Crateriforma spongiae: one gene and its partner. The protein of the gene in region 1 binds, or shares a complex with, the protein of each later gene. Links are inferred from orthologs where the notes say so. Each region holds a gene or a part of one and is shown on either strand. Other genes may lie near its edges.

What was found. The genes of interacting proteins can lie anywhere in the genome.
Region 2: the proteins of HFP54_RS26240 (region 1) and secY are in contact, whole or in part, in a crystal structure (PDB 3DIN), measured with the Thermotoga maritima proteins. The link is inferred for Crateriforma spongiae from one-to-one orthologs. Residues at the interface, in WP_004082002.1 of Thermotoga maritima: Glu261, Ala262, Arg263, Lys300, Ala301, Arg302, Thr303, Ile304, Ile305, Leu323, Tyr324, Asp325, Pro326, Val329, Ser330, Tyr333, Ile336, Lys340, Phe345, Val349, Glu363, Phe364, Tyr374, Ser375, Gly376, Gly377, Glu393, Ile395, Thr482, Ser483; in WP_004081795.1 of Thermotoga maritima: Glu108, Gly109, Glu110, Glu111, Ala236, Glu237, Arg238, Arg239, Ile240, Thr241, Ile242, Gln243, Tyr244, Ala245, Arg246, Arg247, Val248, Thr249, Gly250, Arg251, Arg252, Val253, Tyr254, Gly256, Ala257, Ser258, Thr259, Tyr260, Leu261, Pro262.

The regions. Positions count from the first base shown.
Region 1 is NZ_JAAXMS010000007.1:192,393-198,464, forward strand. What follows is about bases 941-5,214. They hold HFP54_RS26240 (preprotein translocase subunit SecA), read left to right. Parts: upstream 941-1,321; coding sequence 1,322-5,014; downstream 5,015-5,214. Other genes in these bases: HFP54_RS19045 (hypothetical protein), read right to left, coding at 941-957; HFP54_RS19055 (3-deoxy-D-manno-octulosonic acid transferase), read left to right, coding at 5,088-5,214. In the rest of the region: more of HFP54_RS19045, read right to left, coding at 1-940; more of HFP54_RS19055, read left to right, coding at 5,215-6,072. UniProt on the Escherichia coli protein: Required for protein export, interacts with the SecYEG preprotein conducting channel.
Region 2 is NZ_JAAXMS010000001.1:863,468-868,091, reverse strand. Bases 1,022-3,847 are described here. They hold secY (preprotein translocase subunit SecY), read left to right. Parts: upstream 1,022-1,648; coding sequence 1,649-3,046; downstream 3,047-3,847. Other genes in these bases: HFP54_RS03180 (adenylate kinase), read left to right, coding at 3,096-3,701; HFP54_RS03190 (ECF-type sigma factor), read right to left, coding at 1,022-1,093. Also shown: HFP54_RS03195 (WD40 repeat domain-containing serine/threonine-protein kinase), read right to left, coding at 1-435; more of HFP54_RS03190, read right to left, coding at 563-1,021; HFP54_RS03175 (BamB-related PQQ repeat family beta-propellar protein), read left to right, coding at 3,986-4,624. UniProt on the Escherichia coli protein: The central subunit of the protein translocation channel SecYEG. Consists of two halves formed by TMs 1-5 and 6-10.

The DNA.
Region 1 (6,072 bases):
GTCCAACAAATCGGGAACACCGTCGTTTTGGATTCCGATCAACAGCGGCAGCACCGTGGCCACGACCGCCGTGGTGCCGCTTTCGTGTTCCGACTGTTCCAGGATGAATTCGCCACCAGACACGTTCAGCACGGCGGCGTCGATGTCGTGGGAATCGTCAAACAGATCCGCGGCGGCTTTGGCTTTTTCGGGGCTGCCACAAATCAGCAATTCGCTCAAATTTCCGTCGGATAATTGCCGGTGTCGCTGGCAAAATCGGCGTAGCCGTTCCAGGTGATTGATCACCGCGTCGTGGAATCCCTGTTCGTTGTTGGCCGCCGCCGGACGGTAATCCAACAGCAACCGACCTTCGAAAGCGATGCCCACGTCCCATTGGCGGCCGGTTCCGTCGGCGATCAGGGTCGGTGCCGCGTTGCAGTGGCCCAGGTGCCCGGCCAGCCGCGCAAGGCTGTTCAGCGATGGTTCCAGCCACAGGATATTCAAATCCGCGGCCCGAAAGGCTTCATAGACCGTTTCGATCACGCCACGGCTGGCAACACCGGTCACGGCGTAGTCGACCGACGCAGCCAAACGTTCGCGAAAGGACCCGATGACTTTTTCACCCGGGCCCAGCTGCAGGTAACGGGGAATTCGTGTGCCCAGCGTGTTCAATTCACTGTCGACGTCCTGGGGATGGCCGGTCGTGATCCGAGTTACGCAATAATCGCCGTCCAGTGACGCCACGGTGATGCCCTGGTCCATCTGGTGCTTGTGTCGCCATTTGACCAAGCAATCCACCAGGTCGTCCTGTGCCGCGGGACTCAGCCATCCGTCGGGACGCGGACAGTGGATTGCCTCGATCGTGATCCGATGGCTCGGACCCTCGGTCGGCGTGGCGATGGCCAGTTGCAGCAGGTCACGTTCGATACGCAACCCGAATCGCTGGCGGACGTCGGTGGTGATTGGACTTTGGGGCATGTCAGGCGCGGATTTCGATGGATGTTCCGCCGAAAGCTAGGTCACGTCGCAGGGCCTTGCCGGCAGGATCGCCAAAGTTCTTCAGTTGACCCAAATTCTTTAAGCCCGTAACTTGAGAATTTGAAACAAGTTACGGCGATTTTATTGGGCCCCGCTCGGGATGAGGTGGTCGCCCCGGACACGCCACCGGTGCGTTGAACTGGCACACTTGGTGGCTGCCTGCTAAAGAACACGCTTGCACAGCCTGTATCGGTCCGTCCGATCACGGCAGATTTTCCGCTTTTTGCGGTGTGGTCCCGCCCCACTTGGGCCGTATCCCATCGGGCGGCCGCTGATCGTCCAACGATCCACCCCCACAAGAAACATGTCAATTTTGGAAAGAATTTGGGACGCCCTCGGGCTCCTTTTCGGCGGTCTATTCGGATCGTTCGATCGCCTGTTCACCTCCGTTTTTGGATCGGCCAACGCGCGTCAGGTCGCCAAGCTGCAACAGCGTGCCGATCGCATTACGGAAATGGAGCCCAAGTATCAGGCAATGTCCGATGAGGAATTGCGTGAACAGACGGCTTTGTTTCGCAAGCGGTTGCGCGACGGTGAAACGCTGGATGACATCTTGGAAGAAGCGTTCGCGGTATGTCGCGAAGGCAGCCGTCGCCATTTGGGCATGCGCCACTATGACGTTCAGCTGATCGGTGGCATGGTCCTTCACGGCGGTGCCATCGCCGAAATGGTCACCGGGGAAGGGAAAACTTTGGTCGCGACCTTGCCGGCGTATTTGAACGCCTTGGAAGGCAAGGGCGTTCACGTCGTGACGGTCAACGATTACCTGGCACGCCGAGACATGGAATGGATGGCCCCGCTGTACATGAATCTGGGCCTGACGGTGAACGCCATTCAATCGGGCATGTCGATCGCCGAAAAACAGGCGGCCTACATGTGCGACATCACCTATGGGACGAACAACGAATTCGGCTTCGATTACCTGCGGGACAACATGCGACCGGCGGCCAAGGGCGACGACCGTTATCCGCCCGAAGCCCAGCAGTGCCAAGGTCCGCTGAACTACGCCATCATCGACGAAGTCGACAATATTTTGATCGACGAAGCCCGGACACCGTTGATCATCAGTGGCCCCGCTGACCTGGACCTGGGACGATACAGCGAAGCGGATCGCGTCGCGCGACAGCTGACCAAGGAAACGCATTTCACCGTTGATGAAAAGCAACACAACGTCACGCTGACCGATGACGGCGTCCGCAAGGCCGAAGAACTGGCCGGTGTGGAAAGCTTTTACACCGCGGGAAACATGGAATGGCCGCACTTGATCGACAACGCGCTGAAGGCTCATTTCCTTTACAAGCGTGATGTCAATTATGTGATCAAAGATCGCCAAATCGTCATCGTTGACGAATTTACCGGACGCTTGATGGAAGGTCGACAGTGGAGCGACGGGCTTCACCAAGCCGTTGAAGCGAAGGAAGGCGTGCCGATCAAACAGGAAACGCAGACCTTCGCGACCGCTTCGCTTCAGAACATCTTCAAGATGTACAAAAAGCTGTCCGGTATGACCGGGACGGCCATGACCGAAGCCGATGAGTTTTGGAAGATCTACAAACTGGACGTGGTGGCGATCCCGACCAACCGTGTCTTGGAGCGGATCGAACACCCCGACCTGATCTATCTGACCGAAAAAGACAAGTTCGCCGCTTTGGCCGATGAAGTCGAACGCACCAACAAGTGGGATGTGCTGACCATCAAAGACGGCACCGAACTTTGGGGCCAGATCCAAGATGAAAACGACGAATCGATCCAAATCATTCTGAAGAACGAGAAACAAGCGGAGTCGGTTCCGCGCTCAAAAGTCACCAAGATCGAACGCCACGGTCGCCCCGTCCTGATCGGGACGGTCAGCATTGAAAAGAGCGAACGCCTGAGCCAGTTGTTGGAACGACGTGGCATCCAACACGACGTCTTGAACGCTAAGAATCACGGCCGTGAAGCAGAAATCGTTTCCCAGGCCGGTCGCCTGGGTGCCGTCACGATCGCCACCAACATGGCCGGTCGAGGGACCGACATTATCTTGGGCGGTAATCCCGAGACGATGGCTTGGGCGCAGTTGCAACACAAATATGCGACGCGTTTGGATGTCCCCGACGACGAATGGAACGCGTTGGTCAAAGAAATCGACGAGCGCGAAAGCATGTCGGTCGAAGGCCAGCAGGTTCGCGAGATCGGCGGGCTGTATGTGCTGGGGACCGAACGCCACGAATCACGACGGATCGACTTGCAGCTTCGCGGACGTTGTGGCCGACAGGGTGATCCCGGTTCCAGTCGCTTCTTCCTGTCGTTGGAAGACGACTTGATGCGGATTTTTGCCGGCGATTTCGTCAAGAGCATGATGGAACGTCTGGGAATGAAAGAAGGCGAAGCGATCGAATCATCGCTGGTCACACGACGTATCGCCGCGGCACAGAAGAAGGTCGAAGAACGCAACTTCGAAATTCGAAAGAGTCTGTTGGACTATGACGAAGTCATGGACGAACAGCGGAAACGCGTTTACCGCTATCGCCAAAACCTGATGGACGGACACAGCAGCCGCCAGATGGTGCTGGAATTGATCCATGGCCAAATCGACAAGTTTGTGGAAACCTTCTTGGATCCCGATTATGGCGTTGAATCGTTTGCCGCCTTCGCCGGTGCCCAACTGAAGTGCCAGTTGGACCCGCGCGAATTCCGAAACATGGATTTCGAAATGGCGGATTCTTATGCCAAGGATCAGGCCGAACGGGCATCGGAAGTGACCGTCAACGAAGCGGTCGAAGAAAACCTGCCCGAGGGCATGGAAGACGAGTGGAACTGGAAAGCATTGACCCACTGGGCCAACACGAGGCTGGAAGCCAATTACCAGGACCACCAGCTGAAACGGATGGATCGCGATGACATGATCGACGAATTCATCGAAAAAGCACACGCACTGGTTGAAAAGACCGATCTGTCCGAAGGCCAACCGTTGCTGGATGCCGAGTTCGGGCTGCGAACCCTGTGCGCTTGGATGCGACACAAGTTCGGTATCGAAGTCACGCCGGAAGAATTCCGGGAAGTCGAGGATCGTCGCCAAGTCGCCGCTGCGTTGATGAAGCGGGCCGAAGACGCCTATGCGGAGAAGGAAGCGGAGTACCCGGTGCTGACCGGTATTTCACGCTTCACGCAAAAACAGGGCGCGCAAGTATCCTTGGATCGCGAGGGCTTGGTCGATTGGGTCCGCGGTCGATTCAAAGTTGAATTGCCTGTCGACGATGTCAAGCTGAACCGCGACGATTTGAAGGCACAGTTGGTCCAGTACAGCCGAAACGCGATCGGCGACGTCGAAAGCCAACAGTCCGCCGCCCAACAGCGTTTGAAAGACCTGTTTAGCAACGCGGACGATTCGACCACCGCGGCCGTTGCCGCCGGCGGTAACGGCACTCTGTCGACGATGGCCAAGTGGTTGGAAGAGGATTTGAACCACCACACGCCGGCCGAAGACTTGGCGCGGATGACGCGTAAGGAAATGGAATTGACCGTCAGCGGCGCGCTGGACGATCGGTTCCACCCTGAAATGCGTCGGATGGAACGGCATATCTTGCTGAACATCGTCGACGAAGCTTGGAAGAACCACCTGCTGACGATGGACCATCTACGCAGCAGCGTCGGCTTGAAAGGCTATGCCCAAATGGATCCCAAGGTCGAATACAAACGCGAAGGCATGCGTTTGTTCGACGCCATGTGGGAAAACATCGGCGAACGAGTCACCGACTTGATCTTCCGAATGGAGTCGTTCAACGAAGACTTCATCCGCAGCACTTGGGTCGATGCACGCACGGCCAAGGAATCCGCACCCGCCCCGCAAAGTCAGGCCCAGGAAGTCGCTCAGCAAAGCAATGAATCCCGCGGCGGCGAAGAGTCGAAGACCGAACCGATCCGCCGGCAAGGTCCGCGGATCGGTCGAAACGATCCATGCCCCTGCGGAAGCGGAAAGAAGTACAAGTCGTGCTGCATGCGGAAGACCGTCGAATAGTCAGGCACACACGACATCAATGATTCCGGTGACCGGCGAATGGCCTCCGGAATTCGATCACGGATGATGATCCATGTTCGCCAATTTCGTCTATCTGTTGATGCTGGCGTTGGCGTCGCCGTGGATCTTGTATCGCGTCATTGCCCATGGTCGGTACCGACGTGGCGGGCGACAGAAACTGTGGGGCCTGTCACCCAGTGATGCCGAACGATTGCGTGGCGATGACAGGCCGTGCATCTGGTTTCATGCCGTTAGCGTCGGCGAAGTCAATTTGCTGTCCAGCCTGGTACCCGCGGTTCAGGACGCGTTGCCTCAGTTCCGCTTGCTAGTCAGCACTTCGACGGACACGGGATTCGACTTGGCGGTGGACCGTTTCGGGGCGGATCGTGTGTTCTTTTGCCCGCTGGATTTTTCTTGGGCGGTGAAGTCGACGATCCGCCGATTGCGTCCCCGAATGTTAGTGCTGACGGAGTTGGAGCTTTGGCCCAACTTGATCCGGTGCAGCGAAAGACTGGGCGTGCCCGTCGCGGTCATCAACGGCCGACTGAGTGCGACCAGCGCTCGTCGCTATCAACAGTTTGGCTGGTTCTTGAAGCCCACATTCCATCGGATCGACTGGTTGGGAGCCCAAGACGAAACTGCGGCTCGGCGATTTCGTGATTGTGGATGTTCCGACGTGGATGTCACCGGTTCGCTTAAGTTTGATGGTGCGCCGGACAACCGTGACGATCCCAGGGTGCTCGCGTTGGCGGATTGGGCCGGCGTCGCGCCCTGGCAACGGGTGTGGTGTGTCGGCAGCACACAAGCCGGTGAAGAAGCGATGGCTTTGGCAGTGTTTCAAGATCTTGCACCGGAGCATCCCGAGCTGCGTTTCATCTTGGTTCCGCGTCATCAACAACGATTCGATGAAGTCGCCCAGCTGATTGAAGATTCGGGGCTTTCATTGCGGCGACGCAGTCGATCGGCTGATGCCGTATCCAATGCCTGGGATGCCGATACCGTCATCTTGGTCGATACCATTGGTGAACTGCGTCAGTGGTGGGGAGTCAGCCAGATCG
Region 2 (4,624 bases), on another replicon or contig:
GCGGGCAATCACCTGCTTGCTGTCCATCCCCGGTTTGATGATTTTTAGGGCGACCTTGCGGCGGACGGGGGCAGACTGCTGTGCCAGGTAGACGACGCCCATGCCGCCTTCGCCGATCGGCTCCAGCAGTTTGTAGGGGCCGATTCCAGCTCCGGCCCGCAATTCGGAAAGCCGACCGTGCCCGACCGTCCACTCCAAATTTTTTCTGTCGGTCGGGTTTGAGTCGCAGGTCTCGTTCAGTTGCCGATCGTCGTCATCGAGCGCACGGAAAACCCGCTGGGCAAACTTCCCGCACCGATACAACTCCCGAAGCTGCTCCGCTCGCTCGGGCGATTCTACCTGCTGTGCCTGCAGAAACGCTTCGCGGTCCGAATCGGATTCGATTCGTAGCAATTCCGCGTAGAGCGATTCGACCTGGTCATCGGTGGAGGGCATCGCAGAACTCGCCAGTAGGACGGATCGAAAAAAGATGTCTTTCCGACAAGTTCTCGGCGCATTTTCGTACCAGCGTGCCTCACCCCAAAGAGAAAATATTGATCCACGTCGGTCCGAAGCCGGATCCTTAATTCGACTCCGGATCCATCATTTTCATCAGTCGTGCTTTCGCGTAGGCCCAGTATCGATCCGCCGTGGCCCGAGAAATGTCGAGAACCTGGGCGACCTCCCGCTGCGTCAAACCACCAAAGACACGCAGCTTGACCAGTTCGGCCTTCACCTCGTCTTCCTCCGCGAATCGGTCGAGACAATCGTGAATCCCGAGCAAGTCATCGGGGGCCATTGGCAATTCCAGCGCGATGTCACCGAGATCGGCGCGCGCCATCCCGCCGCCCCGTTTCTGGCAAAGTCTGGCCCGAGCCGAATCCACCAAGATCCGTCGCATCGCCTCGGCCGATGCCCGCAGAAAATGAGAGCGGCTGGTCCAACCGGACGTCAAATGTTCGCCCTGAAGTTTCAAATAGACTTCGTTGACCAAGGCGGTCGTCTGCAATAGATGGTCGGGCCGTTCGGCACGCAATTTTTTTGCGGCCATCCCTCGCAGCTCAGCCTGCAACGACTGGAGCAGGCTATCGGTTGATTTCCCTGTACCACTCATGATCGACCAATCCGAGACGGCGTGCTTTCCAACGGCAGTCCTCTACTGCGAGCCCCCTAAAGACTGCCGCCAAAAACTAGTCAACGGTTACGTGCGTCCGTCGATGATATCAGCAATCAAGCGGCCCAGCCAACAAAGTGGGGATCGAACACCACCCGCATTTTCCCGGCAGCGCCGGCGTGAGGTGGACCATGCCTCAAATTGATGGGCATATCGTGAAAGAGTTCGGCCGGATGGATCGGCCAACGCGGGAGCCGGTTTCTGATTCAAATCGGCATCGGCCGGCTTAGTTCCATGGGCCGAATCGTTACCGTCGCCGGCGTTCCGGTCCGATCAGCCGGCCCCTGCAGCGAAGCCGGCATGACCGCTTCTTCGATCCCCTGTGACGGGAAAGAATTGGCAGAAAGATTCGGTGAAATCTGCCTGACAGCCGATTTTGTGGTGTTTTCTGCGGTTGCGGAAGGCAAATTTCCGACCGTTCAGCCTCGCGGACGAACCGGAAAATCGCTAATCTTCGTCTTTTCTGCACGCCATCCCCGTTGTCCGTTCTGGCACATGTTTGAAAAGCTTCGAATCGTCTTCACCATTCCCGAATTGCGGAAGAAGGTGCTTCTGACCATCGGGTTGCTGGCCGTTTATCGGATCGGTTTTCACATCCCGTTGCCGATGGTCGCCACGAACTTGGGCGAATCCTCCGGTGGGGCGGCCGACTTCTTCGAGCGGGTCAGCATGTTCGCCGCCAGCGATCTGCGCCAGGCGACGATCTTTGGTCTGGGGATCATGCCCTACATTTCGGCGTCGATCATTTTCCAGTTGCTGGGCAGCGTTTACAAACCGCTGGAAGAGCTGAAGAAGGAAGGCGAGGCGGGCCGCAAAAAGCTGAACGAATACACGCGTTATCTGACCGTGGCGATTTGTTTGGTCCAAAGCTACATGTACCTGAAGTTCATGTTGATGGCCGGTGGCCCGGGTGGCTTCGGAAACATCAACCCGAACTTTTTGAACGCCGAAGGCACGGGCCTGTTTTGGGGCTGGCAGATCGTCGCCGTCCTGGTGATGACCTGCGGGACGGTGTTCCTGATGTGGTTGGGCGAACAGATCGACGAATACGGTATCGGCAACGGCATCAGCCTGTTGATCATGGCGGGCATTTTGGCCCAGATGCCCAAAGCGTTGTATGAACTGATCCGAAACATGAAGCCGCAACTGACGGGGCTTAGCCGCGGACAGGTCGGCATTGAAACACTGATATTGTTGGTCTTGTTGTTTGTCTGTGTTGTTTTCGGCGTGGTCTTCATCACGCTGGGGCAACGCAAGATCCCGACGCAATCGGCCAAGTTCACCCGCGGACGCCGTGTTTACGGTGGCACCCGTCAATTCTTGCCGCTGCGGATTAACCAAGCCGGCGTGATGCCGATCATTTTCGCCAGCAGTTTGCTGATGATTCCCGGGGTGTTCTTCGGATTCATGGCGGGTCTGTTTGAGACTGATTCGTCGTTGTTCCGTTGGCTGAACATGGTCGGATTGTCGATGCAGGACCAAAGCTCCTACTTCTTCAATCTGCTGTACGTCGCGTTGATTTTCTTCTTCTGCTACTTCTGGACGGCCATCACGTTCAACCCGAAAGAAATGTCGGACAACCTGAAGGAAAGCGGAACGTTCATTCCGGGGTATCGTCCCGGCAAGCGAACGACCGATTACCTGGAAAAGGTGATGGTACGAATCACCTATGTCGGGGCCGCGTTCTTGGGATTGATCGCGATCGTCCCGACGATTGTTTACGGGTCGTTGGGTGTGCCTTATTCGATCGCTGGTTTTTACGGCGGAACGGGCCTTCTTATCGCCGTCAGCGTCGCATTCGACTTGGTGCAGAAGATCGACAGCCACTTGGTGATGCGAAACTATCGCGGGTTGCTTGAAGGTGCCGGTGGCGGAACGTCACCCGTCGTCTGAGCGTGGCCGTCGCCCGACCGTTTCGTTTCGCTTCTGACTCGGTGAATCTTTGAACGCATCCAACCGACGTGGCGTCGATCACAACGACGCCCCCGTGTTCCGGATCGTCTTCATTGGTCCGCCCGGGGCAGGCAAGGGCACCCAGTGCCGGCGTCTGTCCGAACGTTTGTCGATCCCGCATTTGTCGACCGGCGAAATGCTGCGTGCGACCAAGGACGGATCGGAGGTCGGCGAATTGGTGGCCAGCTATATCGACGGCGGCCGCTTAGCCCCCGACGATTTGGTGATGAAGATCCTGACCCGTCGTTTGGAAAAGGCGGATTGTTCATCGGGCTACCTGCTGGATGGTTTTCCGCGGAATGTCCAACAGGCGCGGCTGATGGACGATTACTTGAGCAGCCAAGACGAACAGCTGACCCATGTCATTTCGCTGTGCGTCCCCCAGGAAATCTTGATCGAACGTTTGGCACGTCGTGCGGAAACCGAAGACCGCGATGACGACACCGACGAAACCATCCGGGTCCGCCTGGAAATCTTTGAATCGCAAACTCGGCCCGTTCTGGACTATTACCGCCAGTCCGGCATCCTGACCGACGTTGATGGCACCGGAACGATGGACGAGGTTTCGCAGCGTCTGCTGGCATGCGTTGTCTAATCGGGCCCGCTGGCGGTCTGGACCGAATCGATCGATCGGGCGAAGTCTGACCAGATTCAGCGTCGGCTAGATTCGGTGATGACCGCACGGCGATACGTCGGTCCTTTGTCATCGCCCGCGAAGACGCGAGTGTTGGATTCCCCTGTAGGGGGCATCAACGGCAGATCGCACGATTGATCGGTGTATCGCTGGGGTGAACGGGTTTTACAATGGACTCGGTTGAAAGCACCGTATTCTGCAATCGGCGAATCGATTCATACGCCATCATCACATCGGATCAAACGATGACCTTGTCTTTCCGCTTTCGGTTTTTGTTGGTTTACCTGGGCTGGCTGGCGATGCTTTGCGGCACCGTGTCGGCCCAAGGCCTGCCCTTTCAAAATCGCGCCGAATCATCCGCGGGCTTGATCACGCCACCCCGCGCAGTGCGACAGATCTTGAGCGACGCCCAGCGAGCAATCGATCAACAGCAATGGAGCGATGCCGTTGCCGGCTTAGGCGATTTCCTGCAGCAAGAGACCAGCGAAGCAGCCGACCTGGCGCTGACCCAAGACTATTTCCTGGACTCGGTCGACCAGGATCCCAACGCCACGTTGTCACAAAGCTTGATCCGCCAAGCCCGCCAGATGATCGGCGATTTGCCGGCCGACGCACGCGAGACGTATGAATTACTGTACGGCCCGTCGGCACGACGAATTTTCGACCAGGCGACCCAGCAACGTGATTGGCTTGCCTTGGCCGAAGTCCGACGCCGGTACTTCCACACCCAGGCCGGGTATCTGTCTTCGATCGTCCTGGCACGTCGCGCGTGGCAGCGTGGCGAAGCCTTGCATTGTGCCATGCTGTTGAAAGACATCATTCCGCAAGCCGACGCTTCACCGCACATCGACGCATCGGTTGTTGCATTGTTCGCGGTCGCGGCC